DNA from 2 places in the Leifsonia xyli subsp. xyli str. CTCB07 genome. Region 1 is predicted to be linked to the other one. Evidence: predicted binding sites of a transcription regulator. Region 1 holds the regulator's gene; the other holds the start of a gene.

Region 1 (7,406 bases):
GAGGACAGCCGCGAACCCGGCCAGCCGCTCAGCGCCCGCCGGGTTCGGCGCGGGGGACTCCGGATGCCTCGACGCCGCCGGAGGTTCCTCCGGCTCGTCAGTGTCCCGCGACATCCAGTGCCTCGGGCAGCGTAAACGCGCCCGAGTAGAGCGCCTTCCCCACGATCGCACCCTCCACCCCGAGCGAGACCAGCTCGCGGAGCGCGGCAATGTCGTCCAGGCTCGCGATGCCGCCGGAGGCGACGACCGGGCGCTCGGTGCGCTCCACCACCTGACGGAGCAGATCGAGGTTCGGACCCTTCAGCGCGCCGTCCTTCGTGACGTCGGTGACGACGTAGCGGGCGCAGCCCGCCTCCTCCAGGCGTTCGAGGACCTGCCAGAGGTCGCCGCCCTCGCGGGTCCAGCCGCGAGCGGCGAGCGTCGTTCCGCGCACGTCCAAGCCCACGGCGATCGCCTCGCCATACTGACCGATCACGTGGGACGCCCACTCGGGGTTCTCCAGCGCGGCCGTGCCGAGGTTGACACGGGTCGCGCCGATCTCCAGCGCGTGCTCGAGCGAATCGTCGTCGCGGATGCCGCCGGAGAGCTCGATCTTGACCCCTTTCGTTTGCCGGATGACTCTCTTGAGCAGACCGCGGTTGTCGCCGCGCCCGAACGCGGCATCCAGATCCACCAGGTGAATCCACTCCGCGCCCGCATCCGCCCACTCGGCGGCCGCGTCCACCGGATCGCCGTAGCTGGTCTCGCTGCCGGCGGCGCCCTGGGTCAGCCGGACGGCCTTGCCGTCGGCCACATCCACCGCCGGAAGCAGGACGAGCCGGGGCCTGTTGTTGAATTCGCTCACTGTATTTCCTTGTTCGGGTCCGCACCGTGCGGACAGGGGTCGGCCGCTACAGCGACCCGATCCAGTTGGCCAGCAGCCGGAGACCGGCGCTGCCCGACTTCTCTGGGTGGAACTGCGTCGCGCTCAGCGGACCGTTCTCCACCGCGGCGACGAACCGCGAACCGTGCTCGGCCCAGCTGACGCGCGGCTTCGGGAACGGACCGGTCGCCTCCAGCGTCCAGTGCTGCGCGGCGTAGGAGTGGACGAAGTAGAATCGCTCGTCCCAGACACCGTCGAACAGCACCGAGTCCGCCGGGGCCTCCACTGCGTTCCAGCCCACGTGGGGCACGACCCCGGCGCACAGGGGCTCGACAGCGCCCGGCCACTCGCCTAGCCCTGCGGTCTCCTGTCCGTGCTCCGTTCCGCGCTCGAACATCACCTGCATCCCGACACAGATCCCGAGCACCGGACGCCCGCCCGCCAGCCGCCGCTCGATGATCTCGTCGCCGTGGGCGGCCCGAAGCCGATCGACCACCGCGGCGAATGCGCCGACACCCGGCACAACCAGACCATCGGCCTCCTGCGCGCGCCGCCGGTCGCGGGTGAGTTCGACATCCGCCCCGGCCGCTTCCAGCGCCTTGACCGCCGAGTGGACGTTGCCCGAGCCGTACTCGAAGACGACGACGGGACGGCTCACAGGGCGCCCTTCGTCGACGGGATGCCGGAGACCAGCGGGTCGTACGCCTTCGCCTGCCGGAACGCGCGCGCGAACGCCTTGAACTCCGCCTCCGCGATGTGGTGCGGGTCGCGCCCGCCCACCACAGTGACGTGCGTGGTGATCGCCGCGTTGAACGAGATCGCTTCGAAGACGTGGCGCACCATCGATCCGGTGAAGTGCCCTCCGATCAGGTGGAACTCGAACCCGGACGGCTCCCCCGCATGCACGAGGTAGGGGCGGCCCGACAGGTCGACCACCGCCTGGACGAGCGCCTCGTCCAGCGGAACCAGCGCATCCCCGTAGCGTGAGAGACCGGCTTTGTCGCCGAGCGCCTGCCTGATCGCCTGCCCGAGCACGATCCCGACATCCTCGACCGTGTGGTGGACGTCGATCTCGGTGTCACCGCTCGCCCGCACGCGCAGGTCCGTCAGCGAATGCTTCGCGAACGCCGTGAGCAGATGGTCGTAGAACGGCACGGAGGTGTGGATCTCGGACGCTCCCGTCCCGTCCAGGTCGAGGCTCAGCTCGATGCCCGACTCGCTGGTCTCGCGCCGCAGGGACGCCGTCCGATTTGTCATGGCTGCGAGCCTACCGGGACGGCGGCCAGCGGTTCCGGCCGGCCAAGCGCCGCGAACGCCTCCAGGAAGGCGGTGGTCTCCGCCTCCGTGCCCGCGGTGACGCGCAGGTGGTTCGGGATGCCGACATCCCGGATCAGGATGCCGCGCTCCAGTAGCGCCTCGAAGGTGGCCTCCGGGTCGGCGACGTTCCCGAACAGCACGAAGTTGCTGCCGCTCCGGTGCGGCGCGTAGCCGAGACGCGCGAGCTCCGCGACCAGCCGATCGCGCTGTTCCCGGATCTCGCCGACCATCGCCAGCATCTCATCCGAGTGCGCGAGCGCGCCGAGCGCCGCCGCCTGGGTGATCGCGGACAGGTGGTATGGCAGCCGGACGAGCCGCAGCGCGTCCGTCACAGCCGGGTCGGCGGCGAGGTAGCCGACGCGCGCACCCGCGAAAGCGAACGCCTTGCTCATCGTCCGCGATACCAGCAGCCGCGGTCGCCCTTCCAGCAGTGTGAGCACGGACTCCTCGCCATCCGGAAGGAACTCCGTGTACGCTTCGTCCACCACCACGATCCCGCGGGACGCTTCGTAGGCCGCCGCGACGGTCTCAAGCGAGAGCGGTGTTCCCGTCGGGTTGTTCGGCGAGCACAGGACAACGATGTCCGGGTCCACCCGCCGGATCTGCGCCGCCGCCGTCTCCGGCGACAGCTCGAACCCGGCGTCCCGCACTCCCACGACCCACTCCGTGCCTGTACCCGCCGCCAGCAGCGGGTACATCGAGTAGGTCGGCGCGAACCCAAGCAGGCTGCGCCCCGGACCGCCGAACGCCTGGAAGATGTGCTGCAACACCTCATTCGACCCATTCGCCGCCCAGACGTTCCCGGCCGTGAGACCGTGCCCGAGGTAGCGCGCGAACGCCTCCCTCAGCTCCGTGAACTCTCGATCGGGATACCGGTTCACCCCGCCGATCGCGGCAGAGACCCGGGCGACGATCTCCGCCGCGACGCCCTCCGGCACCGGATGCGTGTTCTCGTTCACGTTCAACGCGATCGGGACCGCCTTCTGCGGCGCCCCGTACGGAACGCGCCCCCGCAGGTCATCGCGGAGGGGGAGATCGGAAAGAGAGGTCACCTTCCCATGCTAGCCAGCGCCAGGGGCGCGATCGCGCCGTGTGACGCGCTGCACTGCTTGCATTCACGATTCCCGTCCCGTAACTGGCGACCACGGAAGCGCACCGTGGCCATGAAGCCCCGGTCGGACGGTGCCGCCACGGTGGCAGGACCGTCATCGTGCGACGGGTGAGGCAAATGTACGCCCGCAAGGGTGAAGGGGTCTGCCCCGTGTTCGGTTGACGATTGGGGTATAGACCCGGCAGCACCGACATGCCCTACAGAAGCGCTCAGACGCGCACTGGTTGCTGGAGAGCGCGAAACTCTGCTCTCGATCTCCTCGTGAAGCCAACGCAGACACACGTCCCGCAACTCTTTGTTCCGCTCGACAACAGACCTCCGACGCAAGCCAAACGCCCGGAACGCCTCAGCTTCTCGCGCGGTGACACTGACTGCGCCGATTCCTGCCAAGGATCCGCAAAGGCCGACCCAATCGATCCCTCTCATCCGTCGGCATTCGCGCTGGGGATCCGACCCCTCCGTGTCCACCTCTGTTAACATCCTCGCTCGAACAGCTTCAAGGGGGAACGTCTACCTGAGTCCGACGCTCGGCCCCCTCGAACGTCACTGCAAGCACAGGAAACCCGGTGATCATCTCCACGAACATCCGTGTGCAATTTTTCGGGTTCAGTCCAGACCGCCCGGGCGGACCCCGCGGGTGCGAGGAGACCTCGGAGCCTACTTCGCGTACTGCGCCGGGATCGCCAATTCCTGCCCCGGGGTCACCACGGCCGAGTCGAGCCCGTTGAGTGTGACCAGTTCCGCGATCACATCTCGCGGGTCGGCGCTCGGCGCGAGGCGCTCCGCGATCGACCACAGCGACTCGCCCGACTGAACCGTGACATGCTGGAAAGCCACGGCGGCGTGCTCACCCGAGGCGACCGCGCCCCCGCCGTTCAAGGCGAACACGAACGCTCCGACGACGATCGGCAGGGCGGCCAGGAATGTCAGCGCCGCGCGTCCGCGACGGGTCAGCCGCAGGCGGACCCGCGCCCCAGCCGGAACCCCCGAAGAACCCGAAACGCCCGCTGCGCGCAGAACGCCAGCACGGGACCTCGCCGCGATCGCAGACCTCCCGGCCGCACGACCGATGTCCGCACGACCAATGACCGCTGTGCTGCTCATGGCGCCGACCTCCCTATTTCCCTTCCGGAACCACCCGATTCGAATCTATGTTCCGAATTTATCTTCGAATGTGCGAAACCGCAAGACCTGATGAGTCACGAGATTCAGAGCGCATTTCGCGACACAATCGAACACATGTTTGTTCGACCGCCGCCGGGAGGATACAGTTTCGAGTGTCTGGAGACCACACAACCAGGCACCACCGACATTCGGGTCCGCCGAGTGCGGCGGGGGTCACGAAGGGACGAGCGTGTCGAACGAGAATCAGACTCCACGGGGCACCCGCCGGCGCAAGAATCTGAGCGAGAAACAGCTCGCGATCCTCGACGTCATCCAGCGTTCGGTCAGCCAGCGCGGCTACCCTCCGAGCATGCGCGAGATCGGCGACGCGGTCGGCCTCTCCTCGCTCTCCTCGGTGACGCACCAGCTCAACCAGCTGGAGCTCAGCGGCTATCTGCGCCGCGACCCGAACCGCCCGCGGGCGCTGGAGATCCTCATCGACCTGCCGAGCGCCGCCGCGCCGGATTTCGAGAGCCAGACCCCGGTCGGCGACGCTGCGATGGTCCCGCTCGTCGGCCGCATCGCCGCGGGCGTGCCGATCACGGCCGAACAGCAAGTGGAAGAGGTCTTCCCGCTCCCCCGTCAGCTGGTCGGCAATGGCGAGCTGTTCATGCTGAAGGTCGTCGGAGAGTCCATGATCGACGCGGCCATCTGCGACGGCGACTGGGTGGTCGTCCGCGCGCAGAACACCGCGGAGAACGGCGACATCGTCGCTGCGATGCTGGATGAGGAAGCGACGGTCAAGGTCTTCCGGCAGCGCGACGGCCACACTTGGCTGCTGCCGAGGAATTCAAACTTCGAGCCGATCCTGGGCGACTTCTCACAGATCCTGGGCAAGGTCGTCGCCGTTCTCCGGGCCGTCTGAGGGCCCGCATCGCAACGTCTAGCGTCAAACGTTGCGACGCTCACCGAATCCGCCTCAACGCTACGGGGTCATTCTTACGCCAGCGTTGGCAGCCGAGACAATGCGGTCAGGTGGGCTCGGCTGAGGGCGGCCGCTGAGTCAGCATCGCGAGCCGAGACAGCCTCCACCAGGGAGGCATGCACATCGCGATCGTCTTCGGGGCGCATCGCCGGGGAAGCACGTGCGAGCGCGATCATTGCTGCACGCACTCGTGGAGTGAAGTCATCGAAGATTTCGAGCAGCAGCCGGTTATGCGCGGCGAGCACGATGCTGCGGTGGAAGCAAGTGTCGTCATCGACCTGCTCCTCGACAGAAGAGGAGCCCTGACGCGAATCGAGCGCTCGTCGCATGGCGCGAAGCTCCGCTGGCGTTCGGTGCAGCGCCGCAAGCCGCGCTGCTTCCGTTTCGATCGCCATGCGGATTTCAAGGATGGCCCCGAGAGGCGAGGTCTGGAATAAGGTTTCCCAGTTCTCCGGCGGCTCGGTGGAGATGACGAACACTCCGGCGCCCTGACGCGACTCCAGCATGCCCTTTCCTGCGAGCTGCCGGACTGCTTCGCGAACGGTCGAGCGACCGACATTGAGTTGCGCAGCGAGCATGGACTCGCTCGGGATCTTGTGCCCAAGGCCCCACTCGCCCTCCTGTATCCGCCGCATGAGCACGTCGCCTGCTTCTTGCACCACGGAGCGACGCTGTACCTCGATTGCCATCGTCTCTCCCTCAAATTCTTACCGACCCCACCATATCGCCGATATCCAAGCCTGACCAGAAAACCTAGTGATTATCGAGATAAATCGGCTTGACACATCTACTTGTCTGATGAGTAGGCTATCGTTGTCCCCGGTACTGGAAGGGCGCCGCCCTCCCTCTCTGCGCCCGCCCCCGATAGTAAGAGCGATCTATGACAACGACAAAAACAGCAACGAATCCGACCGTGCCGAGCCCGCAGAGGAAACGCGGCCGCACGGCAGGACCCATGACCCCGTTGGCTCCCTCGCGGGCGAGGTTCTGGGCACTGTCCGCCACCCATGTGATGAACGATTTCCAGAGTGGCGCGGCCGCGGCACTTCTGCCGTACTTCGTCTCGGAACAGAACTACACGTACACGGCGGTGGCCGGGCTGGCGCTCGCAGCGACGTCATTGTCCAGCGTGGCGCAGCCGCTGTTCGGCTATCTGACCGACAAGTTGCCCCTGCGCCCGCTGACGATCATCGGGATGAGCGTCGCGGCGCTAGGGATCGCGGTCGCTGGTCTGACGTCGGCAAACTACTGGCTCACCTGGATCGTGGTGGCAATCTCCGGGATCGGTGTCGCCGCCTACCACCCGCCGGCCACAGTGGACGCGAAGATGACGGGTGGCGGCAGCGACAAGGCGATGAGCCTCTTCTCCGTCGCGGGCAACCTCGGTGCGGCCATCGCTCCGATCTGCGTCGGGCTCACTGTGGGGCTGTTCGGCCTGGTGGCCACCCCTCTGCTTCTGATCCCGACGGCCGTCGTTGCTGTTATCTATGTGGCTGCCATGCGGGCAACGCGCAACGGAGCCGCCCCGACGAGCAGAAGGCGCTCAGCTTCTGCGACTGCGGCAGTTCCTGCTGACCAGTGGGGAAGATTCGTCTGGCTGCTCGCGATCATCTGCCTGTGGTCGATCACGGCACTCGGTATCCGCTCGTTCATCGCCCTTGACGTCACGCAGGCTTTCCACGGTAGCGACGCGCTGGGAACCAGTGCCTTCACGATATATTCCCTCGCCGCCGCGCTCGGAACGCTCATGGGCGGTTTCATCGCCGATCGCTTCGGACGCCGTGCGGTGATGATCAGCGGATACGCTCTATCGGGGCTCGCGACGCTGGCGATCGGGTTCGCCCCGAACACGACAGAACTCTTGATCGCTGCAGGAGTCGCTGGCTGGGCGCTGTCCCTGCCTTTCGCCGTTCACGTCACGCTGTCGCACTCGTTCCTGCCGCGGCATCTGGGCACCGCGAGCGGCGTGACCCTGGGACTGTCGATGACGCTGGGCGGCTTCGTCACTCCCTTACTGGGCATTCTCG
Region 2 (7,406 bases), 470 kb from region 1:
CCACGACCGTGCCGCCGCCCGCGCCGCCCTCGGGACCCATGTCGATGATCCAGTCGGCCGATTTGATGACGTCGAGGTTGTGTTCGATGGTGATCACGGTGTTGCCCTTGTCCAGCAGGCCGTTCAGCACCAGCAGGAGCTTGCGGACGTCCTCGAAGTGCAGGCCCGTCGTCGGCTCGTCGAGGACGTAGACGCTGCGCCCGTTCGACCGGCGCTGCAACTCGGTCGCGAGCTTGACGCGCTGCGCCTCGCCGCCGGAGAGGGTGGTCGCGCTCTGGCCGAGCCGCACATAGCCGAGCCCGACCTCCACCAGCGTCTTGAGATAGCGATGGATGGCCGAGATCGGCTCGAAGAACTCAGCCGCCTCGCTGATGGGCATGTCGAGCACCTCGGCGATGCTCTTGCCCTTGTAGTGGACCGAGAGGGTGTCGCGGTTGTAGCGCGCTCCCCCGCACACCTCGCACGCCACGTAGACATCGGGCAGGAAGTTCATTTCGATCTTGATCGTGCCGTCGCCCGAGCAGGCCTCGCAGCGCCCGCCCTTGACATTGAAGCTGAACCGGCCCGGCAGATACCCGCGCATCTTCGCCTCCGGCGTCTCCGCGAAGAGGGTCCGAATGCGATCGAACACCCCGGTGTAGGTCGCCGGGTTCGAGCGCGGGGTGCGGCCGATCGGAGCCTGGTCGACGTGGACGACCTTGTCGAGGTTGTCGAGCCCGGTCACCGTGCGGTGCTTTCCCGGCAGCTTGCGTGCGCCGTTGAGCTTGTTCGCCAGCACGCGGTAGAGGATGTCGTTCACAAGCGACGATTTACCCGAGCCGGAGACGCCGGTCACCGCGACGAACACTCCGAGGGGGAAGTCGACAGTCACCTTCTGGAGGTTGTTGGCTGTGGCGTCCACGACCTTCAGCATCCGCTTCTTGTCGATCGTGCGGCGCTTCGGCGGAACGGGGATCTCGCGGCGTCCGGAGAGGTAATCTCCGGTCAGGGAAGCGGTGTTCTCCACGAGATCGGAATAGGAGCCCGAGTGGACGACGTGCCCGCCGTTCACGCCCGCGCCGGGGCCGATGTCCACGATCCAGTCCGCGGTGCGAATCGTGTCCTCGTCGTGCTCGACCACGATGAGCGTGTTGCCGAGGTCGCGCAGAGCGACGAGCGTGTCGATGAGCCGACGGTTGTCGCGCTGGTGCAGCCCGATGCTCGGCTCGTCGAGCACGTACAGCACGCCCGTCAGTCCGGAGCCGATCTGAGTCGCCAGGCGGATGCGCTGCGCCTCGCCGCCGGAGAGCGTCGCCGCCGCCCGTGCGAGGTCGAGGTAGCTGAGCCCGACCTGGATGAGGAAGTCGAGCCGGATCTTGATCTCGCGCAGCACCTGGGCGCCGATCTTCTGCTCGCGCTCGGTCAGGCGCAGCTTCTCCATGAAGCCACGCGCGTCGCCGAGGCTCAGCTCGGCCGCGTCGGCGATGGAGCTGCCGTGGATGAGCACGGCGAGCACTTCCGGCTTCAGGCGCTTCCCCTTGCAGACGGGACACGGCACCTCGCGCAGATACTCGGCCCACCGGGCGCGCTGCGTGTCTGTCTCGGCCTGCAGGTACTGGCGCTCGATGTAGGGCACCACGCCCTCGAAACCGGAGGTGTAGGACATCTCGCGGCCGTAGCGGTTCTTCCACCGCACCTTGACGTCGAAGTTGTCGCCGTGCAGCACGGCCTCCCGCACGCTCTGCGACAGTTTTCTCCACGGCGTTGTGAGCGAGAACTCGAGGTCCCGCGCCAGGCCGTCGAGCAGCTTCTCGTAGTAGCTGAAGAGGCCCTTGCCCTGCGTCGTCCAGGGGACGATGACCCCCTCGGCAATGCTCAAGTTTTCGTCGCCGAGGAGCAGGTCGTCGTCCACGGACATCCGGATGCCGAGGCCCGAGCACTCCGGGCACGCGCCGAACGGAGCGTTGAACGAGAAGGTCCGCGGCTCGATCTCGGTCAGCTGGAGGGGGTGCCCGTTCGGGCAGGAGAGCTTCTCGGAGAAGCTCTGCCACGCCTCCGGACCCTCACGGTCGACGAAATTGACCTGCACCACCCCCTCCGTCAGCCGCAGCGCGGTCTCCAGCGAGTCGGTGAGCCGTCCCAGGATGTCGGGGCCTGCCACCAGGCGGTCCACCACGACCGAGATGTCGTGTTTGTACTGCTTCTTGAGGGCGGGCGGGTCGCTCAGCTGCACGGGTTCGCCGTCCACCAGCGCTCGTGAATAGCCGCTGGCCGCCAGCTCCTTGAAGAGGTCGACGAACTCGCCCTTCTTCTGGGAGACGACGGGGCTGACGACCATGTACCGGGTGCCCGGCTCTAACTCCATCAGCTGGTCGGCGATCTGCTGCACCGTCTGCCGCTGGATCCTCTCGCCGCAGACCGGGCAGTGCGGCACGCCGATACGCGCCCAGAGCAACCGCATGTAGTCGTAGATCTCGGTGATCGTCCCGACCGTCGAACGCGGGTTGCGGTTCGTGGATTTCTGGTCGATCGACACCGCCGGGCTGAGCCCCTCGATGAAATCCACATCCGGACGGTCCACCTGGCCGAGAAACTGGCGCGCGTACGCCGAAAGCGACTCGACGTAGCGGCGCTGTCCCTCCGCGAAGATCGTGTCGAACGCCAGCGAGGACTTCCCCGATCCGGAGAGGCCCGTGAACACGACCATCGAATCGCGCGGAATCTCCAGATCCACATTGTTCAGGTTGTGTACTCGCGCTCCGCGCACACTGAGATGCGAACCCGTGACCTTGCCGATGTTGCCGGTACCCTGAGTGCTCACTCGTTCCATTCTCCGCTTATTCCCTGGGGCCGCGACCTTTGTTCGCCCAGCGCGCACCCACGCACAGCTGCTCGAACCCGACACACCGTTCGAAGTTTTGTTCGATCCTATCGGGTTCGGCGCACGCTGTGGTGACACGAACAACATGTTCTACCTGCAGGACCTGAAAACGGGCAAAGTGCTCTACTCGTTCCGCGTGGAGACGCGGTGGGCCTCGGACAGCGTTCAAAAAGCATCACGATCGGAAACGTCGTCACCGTCTCCAAGGTGAAGGCCCAATCCATCGGCGCGACCGGAACGGCTCTTGTCTTCCAGTGAGAAGACATCGGACCCGCTCGGGGCCAGCACGAATCCGCACCGCACTCGCACCGAGCCTCGCGCTCGTCACCATCCTTTTGACCAGTTGCACACCGGCATTAACGCGCGAGCGCCTTGAGCTTGACAACGTCGCCGCCATTTCCGCCCAGCTCCGCTGCGACGACAGCCAGACACTCGAAGCGGACATGTTTTGCCGGACCTAGCACCGACGATCAGCGCCGAGAACCAAATCATCGTCGGAAAAAACTGGTACGCCACTGGATCTCCCGTGAAGCTGCGCGAGCTCGCGCGCGAACTGGGCGCCCCGGCACCAGAACCGACCGTGACCCTGAACACATCGCCGCCTCTGATCCCGGAGCACGAGGCACTGGGAATGTGCAGCGCTTACGTCTACCAGCGTGGTCCACACCTCCGTGTTCGACCCCGCCGAGGTCCCCGCTCTTACCAAGGGGAGCGAAGACGCGTACCCGGGCATCCTCGGCATCGTCCAACGCGTGGGAGACGAGTTGAAAGCCGAGAGGGTCTCGGCGGAAACCTTCGATGCGATGGTCACCGCCCACGCCCGCGTGATCCGGGAATACTGCGCGAGGATATACACATAGACACACGAACGAGGAGCCCACGAATGACTCAGCGGACCCCGAAAATCACCCTCCAGGCTGGGATCATCGTCACAGCCGTCGGCGCGGTCGTCCTCATCCTCAGCGGCGACATCGTCCCCAACATGGTCGTCTTCACCGAGCCCTCCGGACAGGCCCTGCTTGGGATCATCAGCATTCTGGCCAGCACGATCCGATTCATCGCGATCCCCCTCGGCTGTGCGCTCATCGCAGCCGGCCTCATCATGCGATACCTGCGCCACCTCCACGACCACCCCCTTCGCGCACCTCGACACCGAAACCGAGCGATAGCCGCGCAATACGGGTTCGTCCGGAAGGACCGCTGCTGAAAGCGTGCGGCTCAGCCTGATCGAGCCTCGGCGAAGGAGATTCTCCACTCCGCGGCCGGGATGGGCCGGAATCGACGAGGATGTCGCGACCCCGCATCGTCGACCATGGCACAGCGCCGGCAACTGTCGACCCCCTCGGCGGCCGTCTGCCGTCGCGCATCGCGCGGTGACCGTGGCGGAGTCAGCTCAGGTGGCCAGCCTTCTCCATCTGCCGCAGGTCGCGCTTGAGGTCCGACAGTTCATCGCGCAGTCGCGCCGCCAGCTCGAACTTCAGCTCGCCCGCAGCGGCGAGCATCTGAGCGTTGAGGTCAGCGATCAGCGACTCGAGCTCGGCCGCACCCTGCGCCGCGATCCCCCCGGACCGCAGAGAGGGGGTCGGGCTCTTCCGCTTCTGGTCCCGTCCGGCGAGGATCTTGGCGGTGTCGGCCTCCTCACGGGCGAGGATGTCGGTGATGTCGGCGATGCGTTTGCGGAGCGGTTGGGGGTCGATACCGTTGGCGCGGTTGTACTCCACCTGCAGCTCGCTGCGGCGGCTGGTCTCCTCGATGGCCTTCTTCATCGAGTCGGTGAGGACGTCGGCATACATGTGGACCTCACCGGAGACGTTCCGGGCGGCGCGGCCGATGGTCTGGATGAGCGATGTCGACGAGCGCAAGAAGCCCTCCTTGTCCGCGTCCAGAATCGCGACGAGCGACACCTCCGGCAGGTCGAGCCCCTCACGCAACAGGTTGATGCCGACAAGGACGTCGAAAACACCCGAGCGCAGTTCGGTGAGGAGCTCGACCCGGCGGAGCGTGTCGACGTCCGCGTGCAAATAGCGGACCTTGACCCCGGCCTCGGCGAGGAAGTCGGTGAGCTCCTCGGCCATCTTCTTCGTGAGCGTGGTTACGAGCACGCGCTCGTCGCGCTCCGCTCGCGCCCGGATCTCTTCGAGGAGGTCGTCGATCTGTCCCTTGGTCGGCTTGACGAGAATCTGCGGGTCGACCAGCCCGGTCGGGCGGATGATCTGCTCCACGACACCGTCGGCGATGCCCAGCTCATACTGGCCGGGGGTGGCCGAGAGATAGACGGTCTGCCCGACGCGCTCCTTGAACTCGTTCCAGCGCAGCGGCCGGTTATCCATCGCGCTCGGAAGCCGGAAGCCGTGCTCCACGAGTGTGCGCTTGCGGGAAGCGTCGCCCTCGTACATCGCGCCGATCTGCGGAACGGTGACGTGCGACTCATCGATCACGACGAGGAAGTCGTCGGGGAAGTAGTCCAGGAGGCAGTGCGGGGCCTCCCCCGGCGCACGGCCGTCGATGTGGCGCGAGTAGTTCTCGATGCCGGAGCAGAAGCCGATCTGCTCCATCATTTCGATGTCGAACTGGGTGCGCATCCGGAGCCGCTGCGCCTCCAGCAGCTTGCCCTCGCGCTCCAGCTCCACCAGACGATCGTGCAGTTCGGTCTGAATGGTGCCGATCGCGCGCTGTATGGTCGCGGGACTCGCGGCGTAGTGGGTCGCCGGGAACACGGACACGGCATCCGTCCGGGCCAGGACCTCGCCGGTGAGCGGGTGCAGCGAGTAGAGCGCCTCGATCTCGTCTCCGAACAGCTCGATGCGCAGAGCGTGCTCCTCGTAGACCGGGATGATCTCGATTGTGTCGCCGCGCACGCGGAACTTCCCGCGCGAGAAATCAATGTCGTTGCGCTCGTACTGCATGGCGACGAACCGGCGGATGAGCTGGTCGCGGCCGACGTTCTGCCCCACCTGCAGCGCAACCATCGCCTCCAGGTACTCCTCCGCGGCGCCGAGGCCGTAGATGCAGGAGACGGTGGAGACCACCACGACATCGCGGCGGCTCAGCAGCGAGTTGGTGGTGGAGTGCCGCAGCCGCTCCACCTCCGCGTTGATCGAGGAGTCTTTCTCGATGAAGGTGTCCGTCTGTGGGACGTACGCCTCGGGCTGGTAGTAGTCGTAGTACGACACGAAATACTCGACGGCGTTGTTCGGCAGCAGCTCGCGGAACTCGTTCGCGAGCTGAGCGGCGAGCGTCTTGTTGTGGGCGAGAACGAGGGTCGGCCGCTGCACCGCCTCCACAAGCCACGCCGTCGTCGCCGACTTGCCGGTGCCGGTGGCCCCCAGCAACACGACATCGGTCTCCCCCGCGGTGATGCGGCCGGCGAGCTCGGCGATGGCCTTCGGCTGGTCGCCGCTCGGCTGGTATTCGCTGACGACCTCGAAGGGACGGACGAGACGGGTGGGTTCCATCCCTCCAGTCTAGGAAGGACCGCCGACACTGAGGCCGGGCCTGCGCTTAGAGCGGAATGGGCTCCGCGCGCAACCGCTCAGCCGCGCAGGCCTGCCCACAGGGCGTCGACCTGCCGATAGGTCTCCTCCAGCGTACCCCCCGTGTCGATCACGAGGTCAGCCGCGGACAGACGCTCCGCGTCCGAGACCTGCGAACCGATCCGGCGTTCGGCCGCGACGGGGTCCATCCCCCGCAGCTCGAACAGGCGACGCGCGCGCGTGGCGGCATCGGCGTGGGCCACCACGACGAGATCGAACGGGTACCGGTTGGCCGACTCGACCAGCAGCGGCACGTCGTACACCACGATGGCATCGGGATCGGCCACGGCGGCGGCCTCAAAACGCGCCGTGGACTCGCGCAGCACAGCGGGGTGCGTGATGCCATTGAGAATGCGCAACGCCGCCGGGTCGCCGAAGACGATCGCGCCCAGCTCGGGCCGGTCGAGGGTGCCGTCTGGGGCGATCACGCCGTCGCCGAACGCGCGGCGGATCTCAGCCAGGGCCGGGGTCCCGGGCTCGACCACCTCGCGGGCGATGCGGTCGGCATCCACCACGGCGGCGCCGAGTTCGGCGAGACGGGAGGCGATGGTCGATTTTCCCGAGGCGATCCCGCCCGTGAGTCCGATCAGCTGCACCCGGCCAGCCTACGCGGTGAGAAAAAGCGTACCCCGTCCACCGGTGTGCGGGTTAACGCCGTGGGCGGCCGGTCCTTTGTGAAGGACCGGCCGCCCACGGCGAGAGACGGACTCAGTTGCTGGAGCTGAGCTTCTCGCGCAGAGCCGCGAGCGACTCGTCATCGGCGAGGGTGCCACCAGCGCCGGTCTCGCTCGAGTAGGAGGCGCTGCCAGCGTCGACAGAGGTCTCTTCGAGCCCCTTCGCCACCTGGCGCTTGTGCGCTTCCCAACGAGCCTGGGCCGCAGCGTACTGCTGCTCCCACTCCTCGCGCTGGGTGTCGAACCCGTCCTTCCACTCGTTGGTCTCCGCGTCGAATCCCTCGGGGTACTTGTAGTTCCCCTGCTCGTCGTACTCGGTGACCATGCCGTAGAGAGCCG

What was found. The regulator LexA, encoded in region 1, represses DNA repair genes until DNA is damaged. The targets are predictions, from matches to a motif close to TCGAACANNTGTTCGA.
Region 2: the regulator LexA is predicted to act here: its motif matches at 2,890-2,905, upstream of uvrA (excinuclease ABC subunit UvrA).

The regions. Positions count from the first base shown of each region.
Region 1 is NC_006087.1:1,647,438-1,654,843, forward strand. Features, by position in the region: gene LXX_RS07860 (SseB family protein) at 1-114, opposite strand, end outside; gene priA (bifunctional 1-(5-phosphoribosyl)-5-((5-phosphoribosylamino)methylideneamino)imidazole-4-carboxamide isomerase/phosphoribosylanthranilate isomerase PriA) at 98-844, opposite strand; gene hisH (imidazole glycerol phosphate synthase subunit HisH) at 891-1,520, opposite strand; gene hisB (imidazoleglycerol-phosphate dehydratase HisB) at 1,517-2,119, opposite strand; gene LXX_RS07880 (histidinol-phosphate transaminase) at 2,116-3,231, opposite strand; gene LXX_RS07885 (LysM peptidoglycan-binding domain-containing protein) at 3,948-4,394, opposite strand; gene lexA (transcriptional repressor LexA) at 4,645-5,319, shown strand; gene LXX_RS07895 (FadR/GntR family transcriptional regulator) at 5,394-6,068, opposite strand; gene LXX_RS07900 (MFS transporter) at 6,260-7,406, shown strand, end outside.
Region 2 is NC_006087.1:1,175,664-1,183,069, reverse strand. Features, by position in the region: gene uvrA (excinuclease ABC subunit UvrA) at 1-2,809, opposite strand, end outside; gene LXX_RS05670 (hypothetical protein) at 3,517-3,720, shown strand; gene LXX_RS05665 (hypothetical protein) at 3,744-4,067, shown strand; gene uvrB (excinuclease ABC subunit UvrB) at 4,249-6,315, opposite strand; gene coaE (dephospho-CoA kinase) at 6,393-6,989, opposite strand; gene rpsA (30S ribosomal protein S1) at 7,102-7,406, opposite strand, start outside.